2 regions of the Actinoplanes sp. URMC 104 genome follow, and region 2 is predicted to be linked to the other one. Evidence: riboswitches for the same ligand, from Rfam matches in the RefSeq annotation. Region 2 holds a riboswitch; the other holds the start of a gene.
The links. Region 2 has a riboswitch for thiamine pyrophosphate ahead of ACSNN8_RS38320 (ECF transporter S component). Riboswitches for the same ligand answer to the same signal wherever they lie in the genome.
Positions count from the first base shown of each region.

Region 1 (4,401 bases), on a different contig from region 2:
CGGGCGCGCGAGCTGACCGCGCTCAACGCCGAGGCGCTCGGGCTGGCCGGCCGGGTGCGGGTGGCGGCGCCCGGCGAGGTGCCGGACGACGTGAGCTTCGACCAGATCTGGAGCAACCCGCCCACCCACGTGGGCAAGGCGGAGCTGCGCGCGCTGATGGAGCGCTGGTTGCCGCGGCTGGCGCCGGGCGGGGTCGCGTGGCTGGTGATCAATCGGCATCTGGGCGGTGATTCGCTTCACGCCTGGCTGGTCGAACGGGGCTGGCAGGTCGAGCGTATCGCCAGCCAGAAGGGCTTCCGCGTGCTGCGGGTGGCGGGAAAAACAGACTGACGCCGGGGCCGGTGGCCAGCGATGATGTCGGCCATGGGTTACGTGGATGTCGCCGGGGCCGGATTCGTGCTGCCCGACGGGCGCCGGCTGTTCGCCGACGTCGCGTTCCGGGTGGGCGAGGGCGCCAAGGTCGCGCTGGTCGGTCCGAACGGCGCGGGCAAGACGACGCTGCTACGCATGGTGGCGGGCGACCTCGCCCTGCAGGAGGGCACGATCGCGCGCTCCGGCGGGCTCGGGGTGATGCGCCAGTTCATCGGCATGATCGGCGACGACCGTACGCTGGAGGATCTGGCTCTGTCGCTGGTGAAGCCCGAGCTCGCCGCCGCGGGTGAGCGGCTCGCGAAGGCCGCCGCCGGGCTCGACGACACCGAGCGCAGCCAGCTGGCGTACGCGAACGCCCTGGCGCACTGGGGCGAGGCCGGCGGATACGACGCCGAGGTGCTGTTCGACACCGTGGCCGTGGCGATCCTCGGCAAGACGTGGGACGAGGTGCGGCACCGTCCGGTGCGGACGCTCTCGGGCGGTCAGCAGAAGAGGTTCGCCCTGGACCTGCTGCTGCGCGGCGACGACGAGGTGCTGCTGCTCGACGAGCCCGACAACTTCCTCGACGTGCCCGGCAAGCGCTGGCTCGAGTCGCGGCTGCGCGACTCGCCGAAATCCGTGCTGTACGTCTCGCACGACCGCGAGCTGCTGGCCCAGACCGCCGACCGGGTGGTGGCGGTCGAGGGCGGCAGCGCCTGGACGCATCCGGGCGGCTTCGCGTCGTGGCACGAGGCGCGCGTGCACCGCCACGACCGGATGGAGGAGAACCACCGCCGCTGGGAGGAGGAGCACCAGAAGCTCAAGGATCTGGTGCTGTCGCTCAAGCAGAAGGCGACCTTCAACGACGGCATGGCCTCGCGCTATCAGGCCGCGCAGACCCGCCTGCGCAAGTTCGAGGAGGCCGGCCCGCCGCCACTGCCGCCCAAGGAGCAGTCGCTGCGGATGAACCTGCGCGGCGGGCGCACCGCCAAGCGGGCGGTGATCTGCGAGCAGCTCGAGCTCGAGGACCTGACGTTCCCGTTCGACCTCGAGATCTGGTACGGCGACCGGGTCGCGGTGCTCGGCGCGAACGGCACCGGCAAGTCGCACTTCCTGCGGCTGCTGGCGGCCGGCGGCACCGACCCCGAGGCGGAGAACAAGCCGGTCGACGGCGCGCCGCTGGCGCACGTGGCGCACAGCGGTGTGGCGCGGCTGGGCGCGCGGGTGCGCCCGGGTCACTTCTCGCAGACGCACGACCGCCCCGAGCTCCAGGACCGCACGCTCGTCGAAATCCTGTGGCGTGGCGACGACCACCGGTCCGGGATGGACCGCGCCGGCGCCATGAAGGCCCTCAACCGGTATGAGCTGGCGGCGCAGGGCGACCAGAAGTTCGGCACGCTCTCGGGCGGTCAGCAGGCGCGGTTCCTGGTGCTGCTGCTGGAGCTGTCGGGCGCCACCGTGCTGCTGCTCGACGAGCCCACCGACAACCTCGACCTCGCCTCCGCGGAGGCGCTGGAGGAGGGGTTGCGGCAGTTCGAGGGCACGGTGATCGCGGTCACCCACGACCGCTGGTTCACCCGGTCGTTCGACCGCTTCGTGCTGTTCCGGGGCGACAACGAGGTGATCGAGACCCCGGAACCGGTCTGGGACGTGCGCTAGCCATTTCGCGGCGGGCCGGGTTATGGTCCGAGACAACAACCCCACGGGAGTCCGGTGCACCGGGCTGAGAGGGGGGCTGACGCGGCCCCCGACCGTCGAACCTGATCCGGATCATGCCGGCGCAGGGAGGAGCTCGCGTTGTTGTTGCCGCGTTTGCACATCGTCACCGACTCGCTCGACGTCGTCCGGGGCGTGCTCGGGCACGGGCCCGTCGCCGTCCAGGTGCGGGTCAAGACCAACGACCGCGAGGCGTACGCGCTGACGACCGCCGCGCTCGAGCTGTGCCGGCCGGCCGGGGCGCTCTGCCTGGTCGACGACCGGGTCGGGGTGGCGCTCGCGGCCGGCGCCGACGGCGTCCACGTGGGAGCCGACGACCTGCCGGTGGCGGCCGCGCGGCGTGCGTTGGGGCCGGCCGCCGTGCTCGGCGCCACCTGCCGCAACCCCGCCGACGCGCGGGCCGCGGTGGCGGACGGGGCCACCTACCTGGGGGTGGGGCCGGCGTTCGCGACCAGCACCAAGGCCGGGCTGCCGCCGCCGATCGGGCCGGCGGGGGTCGCGGCGGTGACCGAGGCGGTGCCGGGGACGCCCGTGATCGCGATTGCGGGGATCACGCCCGAGCGGGTGGGGCAGCTCTCGTGTCACGGGGTCGCGGCGATCTCGGCTGTCGCAGCCGATCCGGCCGGCGCGACCGTGGCTTTCCTCCGGGCGCTGGGCTCGCGGCCCGGCTCTGCTGCGGGGGGCTTTGGCGGCGGTGCTGCCGGCGACGGTCTCCGGGCGGACGATGCGGGCTGGGCTGCCCGCGGCGGTCTCGCGGTGGGCGATGTGGGCGGGGCTGCTCGCGGCGGGGACGCGGCATGAGCGACGTCGCGATCGTCGGGGGCGGGATCATCGGGCTGTCCGTCGCGCTACGGCTCGTGCAGCGCGGGGCTGACGTGACGGTGCTGGACGGCGGGGACGAGGGCGCCTGGCAGGTGGCGGCCGGCATGCTGGCGCCGGGCGGCGAGTCGGAGCACGAGGACCCGGCGCTGATCCGGCTGATGGAACGCTCGGCCGAGCTGTGGCCGGGGTTCGCCGCGGAGCTGGGCGTCGAGGTCGGCTATGACGACACCGGCACGCTGAGCCTGGCGACGACCGCCGACGACGTGGCCGAGCGGCGGCGGGTCTGGGCCCGGCAGCAGCTGCCCCTTCTGCGACCCTCGGAGTTGCGCGCGCTCGAACCCGCGCTGTCCCCCCGCGTACGGGCCGGGGTCTTCGCCCCACGGGAACGCCAGGTGGACCCGCGCCGGGTGGTGGGCGCGCTGCGGGAACGGCTGAGCGACCGGATCGTGCCCAAGCGCGTCGAGTCACTGTCCGACGTGGATGCCCGCACGGTCGTGGTGGCGGCCGGATGCGGGACGGCGGCGCTGACGGGGCTGCCGGTGCGGCCGGTGAAGGGCCAGGTGCTGCGGCTGCGCGGCGAACCGGGGCTGCTGCGGCACGTGCTCGACGCGGCGGTCGACGGGCGCGAGGTCTACGTGGTGCCGCGCGCGGACGGCGAGGTGGTGGTCGGCGCCACCCAGGAGGAGCGCACCGACCGGCTGGTCACCGCGGGCGGCGTCGCCGACCTGCTGCGTGCGGCGATCGACCTGGTCCCGGGGCTCGCCGAGCTCGAACTGGCCGAGACCACGGTCGGGCACCGGCCCGGCACGCCGGACAACGCGCCGCTGCTCGGCCGGCTCGACGACCGCGTGGTCGTGGCCGCCGGGCACTTCCGCAACGGCATCCTGCTGGCGCCGGTCACCGCCGACCTGGTCGCCGGCCTGGTGCTCACCGGCGAGGCGGACCCCGCGCTCGCCGACTTCTCACCCCGGAGGTTCTGATGCGCCTGACGGTGAACGGCAACTCCCGGTCCTTCTCCTCCGACCAGCTCTCGGTGCAGGCCCTCGTCGACACGATCACCGACGCCCGGCGCGGAGTCGCGGTGGCGGTCAACGGCGAGGTGGTGCCGCGCTCGACGTGGGGGCTGACGCGGCTGGGCGACGGCGACTCGGTCGAGGTGCTGACCGCGGCGCAGGGAGGATGACGATGAGCTTCCTGGCGAAGTCGCGGCTGATCCTGGGAACCGGCGGCGCGAACAGCCTGGCGGCGCTGGAGGAGGCGATCGTCGCTTCGGAGACCGACCTCGTCACGGTGGCGCTGCGCCGGGTCGACGCGGCCGGGCCCGGCCTGCTGCCGATGCTCGACCGGCTCGGCGTCCGGGTGCTGCCCAACACGGCCGGCTGCTACACGGCCGGGGACGCGGTGAAGACCGCGCACCTGGCCCGGGACGCGTTCGAGACCGACCTGGTCAAGCTCGAGGTGATCGGCGACGAGCGGACCCTGCTGCCCGACGGCGTGGAGCTGCTGCGCGCC
Region 1 covers NZ_JBPQTO010000004.1:669,296-673,696, forward strand. The annotation lists gene ACSNN8_RS17000 (class I SAM-dependent methyltransferase) at 1-330, shown strand, start outside; gene ACSNN8_RS17005 (ABC-F family ATP-binding cassette domain-containing protein) at 364-2,010, shown strand; TPP riboswitch at 2,044-2,155, shown strand; partial or broken gene ACSNN8_RS17010 (thiamine phosphate synthase) at 2,149-2,721, shown strand; gene thiO (glycine oxidase ThiO) at 2,865-3,869, shown strand; gene thiS (sulfur carrier protein ThiS) at 3,869-4,072, shown strand; gene ACSNN8_RS17025 (thiazole synthase) at 4,069-4,401, shown strand, end outside.
Region 1: linked by a shared signal. The riboswitch ahead of ACSNN8_RS17010 (thiamine phosphate synthase) and the one ahead of ACSNN8_RS38320 (ECF transporter S component) in region 2 are both predicted to bind thiamine pyrophosphate.

Region 2 (4,401 bases):
AGAAGCTCGGCGTGCCCGGCGCCAAGCTGGAGAGCGCGGGCGGCGGCATCGCCGACAACCTCTCCGACGCGGGCACCAAGGTCGGCGGCGTGCCGCTGGTCGGCGACGAGCTGGTCAAGCCGTTCGAGGGTGCCGCCTCGGCGGCCCGGTCGCTCGCCGAGGCGGGCCGCCAGCAGCAGGACGTCGTGGACACACTGGCCGTGGTCGTCGCCCTGGTGGCCGTGGCCGTGCCGCTGTCCCTCGTGCTCCTCGGCTGGCTCCCGCGGCGGTTGCGGTGGATGCGCCGGGCGGCGGCTGCCTCGGCCGTACGCGACCAGCCCGCCGGGCGTGACCTGCTGGCGCTGCGCGCGCTGGCGAGCCAGCCGCTGACCCGCCTGGCGACGCTCGGGCCGGACATCGCGCAGAGCTGGCGCGACGGCGACCCGGCCGCGGTCGACGCGCTGGCCGAGCTGGAGCTCAGGCGTCTCGGCCTGCGGGCTCGGAGGCGATGACCTCGCCGCTGCTGGACTCCTCGTCCTCCTCCTCGGCGTCCTCGTCGATCCAGTTCTTGCGGAAGAACGGGATGGTCGCCCAGAACGTGAGGAAGAACAGCGCGGCGATCGCGGTCAGCACGAACGCGATCGGCCGGTCGAGGATGAAGTCGGTGACCAGCAGCACGCTGCTCACCATCGAGACCAGCAGGAACGCCAGGCCGCCGGTCGCCATGCGGTGGGCGTAGCGCACCAGCTCAGGCTTGCGTCCCTGGCGGAACAGCGCCCGGTGGAACGCGACCGGCGCGATGATCATGGCGGTGGCGGCGGCCGCGGCGAGCAGCGCCACCACGTACGTGTCCTTCTGGAAGTTGGTGACCTTGGGGAAGCCGTTGCTGAAGGGCAGCGTCAGCAGGAACGCGAACAGGATCTGGATGCCGGTCTGCGCGACGCGCAGCTCCTGCAGCAGATCGGCGAAGTTGCGGTCCCAGCGCTGCTTCTCGGTCTCGTGCTTGATGCGGGATTTCTCGGCCACCATGACGCTGGCGTATCCCCTGCGGAGACGGAAATCAAACTAGGCCGATACGGGAGAGGGCGGCGTCGGCGAGCGCGGTGGCCGCCTGCTCCGGCACCCAGTGGCTGACGCCCTTCATGGCGACCAGCTGGTAGTCGGCGTCGACCCAGTCCCGCGTGCGCAGCGCCGCGGTGAGCGTCACCACGCCGTCGCGGTCGCTCCAGACGTAGGTGGTCGGCACCCGGACGATGCCCGGTCCGCCCGGTGCGCCGCCCTGCACCGCGCGGTACCAGTTCAGGCCGCCGGTGAGCCGGCCCGGGTCGTCGCGCATCGACTCGACGTACTTGTCGCCGCGCTGCCCGATCGGCTTGAGCATCGCCCGCAGCATCGCGCCGTCGCGGGCGAGCAGCAGGCGCTCGGCGACCGGCGACTGGAAGACCTTGAAGTACGACATCCGCGCGCGCTGGGTGGCCCGCACGCGCAGCGCCAGGCCCAGCGCCTTGGGATGCGGCACCGAGACGGCGGTCAGCGTGCGCACCCGGTCCGGATGGCCCGAGGCCAGCCACCAGCCGACGATCGCGCCCCAGTCGTGGCCGATCACATGGGCGGACTCGAGCCCGAGCGCGTCCAGCACGGCGACGGCGTCGGCGGTGGGCTCGTGCAGGCGGTAGGCGCTCACCTCGGACGGGCGCGCGCCGGGCGAGGTGCCGCGCTGGTCGAGGGCGTACGTCCGCAGGCCGCGCTCGTGCAGCTTGGGCGCCAGCAGGTCGAACTCGCGGTGGTCCTGGGGGAAGCCGTGCAGCAGCAGCACCGGGGCGCCGTCGGACGGGCCCCCCTCGTACACGTCGAAGGTCAGCCCGCGTGCCTTGATCTCCATGTGATCACTCCCTCGCTGTCCCTCGACCCGCACCGGTGTTAGTTTCATCGAAACACAGCACATCCGACAGGGGAGCGCACAGCGCTGAGAGTGCGGGCGACCGCAGACCCTCGCACCTGATCTGGGTAATGCCAGCGCAGGAAGTTCGGTCTTTCTCCAGCCGCGTCGTGTCCGGGCCGCACCCGGGCGTGGCGTGCGTCTCCTCCCGGTGCCCACTGGGAGGTTCAGTCATGAACAACCGCTGGCGGACGATCGACATCGTCATCGCCTCCGTCGTCGCCGTGGCCTTCGGCGTGATCTTCTGGGCCTGGGGCCTGCTCTACAACGGCCCCGCGGACGCCATCCCGCTGCCCGGACGGGCCGTGCTCTACGGCGTCTGGCTGGTGCCGGCCGTGCTCGGCGCGCTCATCGTGCGCAAGCCCGGTGCCGCGTTCTACACCCTCTCGCTCGCGTCGCTGGTCTCGGTGGCGATCGGCGTGAGCTGGGGCTGGACGATCGCGGTGCAGGGGCCGCTCGAGGCGCTCGGCGCGGAGGTCGTGTTCGCCGCGTTCGCGTACAAGATCTACCGCCTGCCGGTGGCGCTGCTCGCGGGCGCCATGGCCGGGGTGGTGGCCGCGGTCTACGACGTGTTCGTCTGGTACCCCGACACCTCGTGGGCCACGTTCCGCCTCCCGTACGTGCTGATCACCGCCGCGTCGTCGCTGGTCATCGCGGGTCTGGGCAGCGTGCTGCTGACCCGCGCGCTGGCGCAGACCGGCGTGCTGGACCGCTTCCCGGCGGGCCGCTCGCGCGCCCTCGTCTGATTTGGTTCGATTCCAGGTATGAGTGAGGTCGTCCTCCGCGGCTTCGGCTGGCGGCACGCGGGCCGCCGCGCGTGGGCCGTGCGCGACGTCGACCTGCGCATCGGGCACGGCGAGCGGGTGCTCCTGCTCGGTCCCTCCGGGGCCGGCAAGAGCACCCTGCTCGCGGCGCTGGCCGGGCTGCTCGCCGAGGACTCGGGCGAGTCGGCCGGCACCATCGAGATCGACGGGCTCGACCCGCGCAAGGCGCGGGAGCAGGTGGGCATCGTCTTCCAGGACCCGCAGACCCAGCTCGTGATGGCGCGCAGCGGCGACGACGTGGCGTTCGGGCTGGAGAACCGCGGGGTCCCGCAGGCGCAGATCTGGCCGTGGGTCAGCGATGCGCTCGACCGGGTGGGCTTCCCCTATCCGATCACCCGCTCGACCGCGGCGCTCTCCGGCGGCGAGGCGCAGCGGCTGGCGCTGGCCGGGGTGCTGGCCCTGCGACCGGGTCTGCTGCTGCTCGACGAGCCCACCGCCAACCTCGACCCGGCCGGCGCGGCGCTGGTCCGCGACGCCCTGCGGCGTTCCCGCTCCCGCTACCCCGTCTACTTCGACCAGCGGACCTCCTCCGACGACCCGACGATGATCCTGGTGGAGCACCGGGTGGCCGAGGCCCTGCCGCTGGTCGACCGCGTGGTCGTGCTCGAGCCGGGCGGGGGGATCAGGGCCGACGGGGCGCCCGACGTCGTGTTCGCCGCCTACGGCGACCGGCTGGCCGAGGAGGGCGTCTGGGTTCCCGGCTTCACGGTGCCGCCGCTCAAGGCGGTCACGGCAACGGCTTCCGAGCTCGTACGGGCTCAGGACGTCACTGTCACCGGACGGCTCGCGCCCGTCTCGCTCGGCGTCGGGGAGGGCGAGGTGCTCGCCGTGACCGGTCCCAACGGCGCCGGGAAGTCGACGCTCGCGCTGGTGCTCGGCGGCCTGCTGGCCCCCACCGGCGGCGCCGTGCGCGGCTTCGGCGACGCGCGGCCCCCGCACCGCTGGCGGGCCGCCACCCTGACCGGCCGCATCGGCTCGGTCTTCCAGAACCCGGAACACCAGTTCGTCACGTCCCGGGTGGCCGACGAGCTGGCGGTCGGCCCGCGCCGCCTGGGCCGGTCGGCGTCCGAGGTGGACCGGATCGTGTCCGGGCTGCTCGAACGGCTGCGCCTGGACCGGCTGGCGGCCGCGAACCCGTACACGCTCTCGGGTGGCGAGGCCCGCCGGCTGAGCGTGGCCACCGCGCTCGCCACCGCGCCCCGGCTGCTCGTGCTCGACGAGCCCACGTTCGGCCAGGACCGGCGCACCTGGATCGAGCTGGTCAGCCTGCTCGCCACCCTGCGCGACGACGGCCACGGCATCGTCGCCGTCACCCACGACGACGACTTCGTGCAGGCCCTCGCCGACCGGACCCACCCGCTGGGCGCCGCCCGCCTGCAGGATCCCCTCCCCCACCGGCGGCCGCGCCCATGACGCTCGCCCTGCAGCCGGTCGCGGACCCGTCGGCGCCGCTCGCCCGCCGCAACCCGGTGGCCAAGCTCGCCGCCGCGATGCTGTTCTCGCTGCCGCTGATCGCCACGCTCGACCCGCTCACGCCCGCCATCGCGCTGGTGATCGAGCTGGCTCTGGTGCCGCTGTTCGGCGTGCGCTTCGCGACGCTGGCCCGCCGCGCCTGGCCGGTGCTGGTCGCCTCGCTGGGCCTGCTGGTCACGATGGTGC
Region 2 covers NZ_JBPQTO010000011.1:2,682,356-2,686,756, forward strand. The annotation lists gene ACSNN8_RS38305 (hypothetical protein) at 1-491, shown strand, start outside; gene ACSNN8_RS38310 (DUF6328 family protein) at 457-1,008, opposite strand; gene ACSNN8_RS38315 (alpha/beta fold hydrolase) at 1,040-1,861, opposite strand; TPP riboswitch at 1,920-2,021, shown strand; gene ACSNN8_RS38320 (ECF transporter S component) at 2,092-2,664, shown strand; gene ACSNN8_RS38325 (ABC transporter ATP-binding protein) at 2,683-4,155, shown strand; gene ACSNN8_RS38330 (energy-coupling factor transporter transmembrane component T family protein) at 4,152-4,401, shown strand, end outside.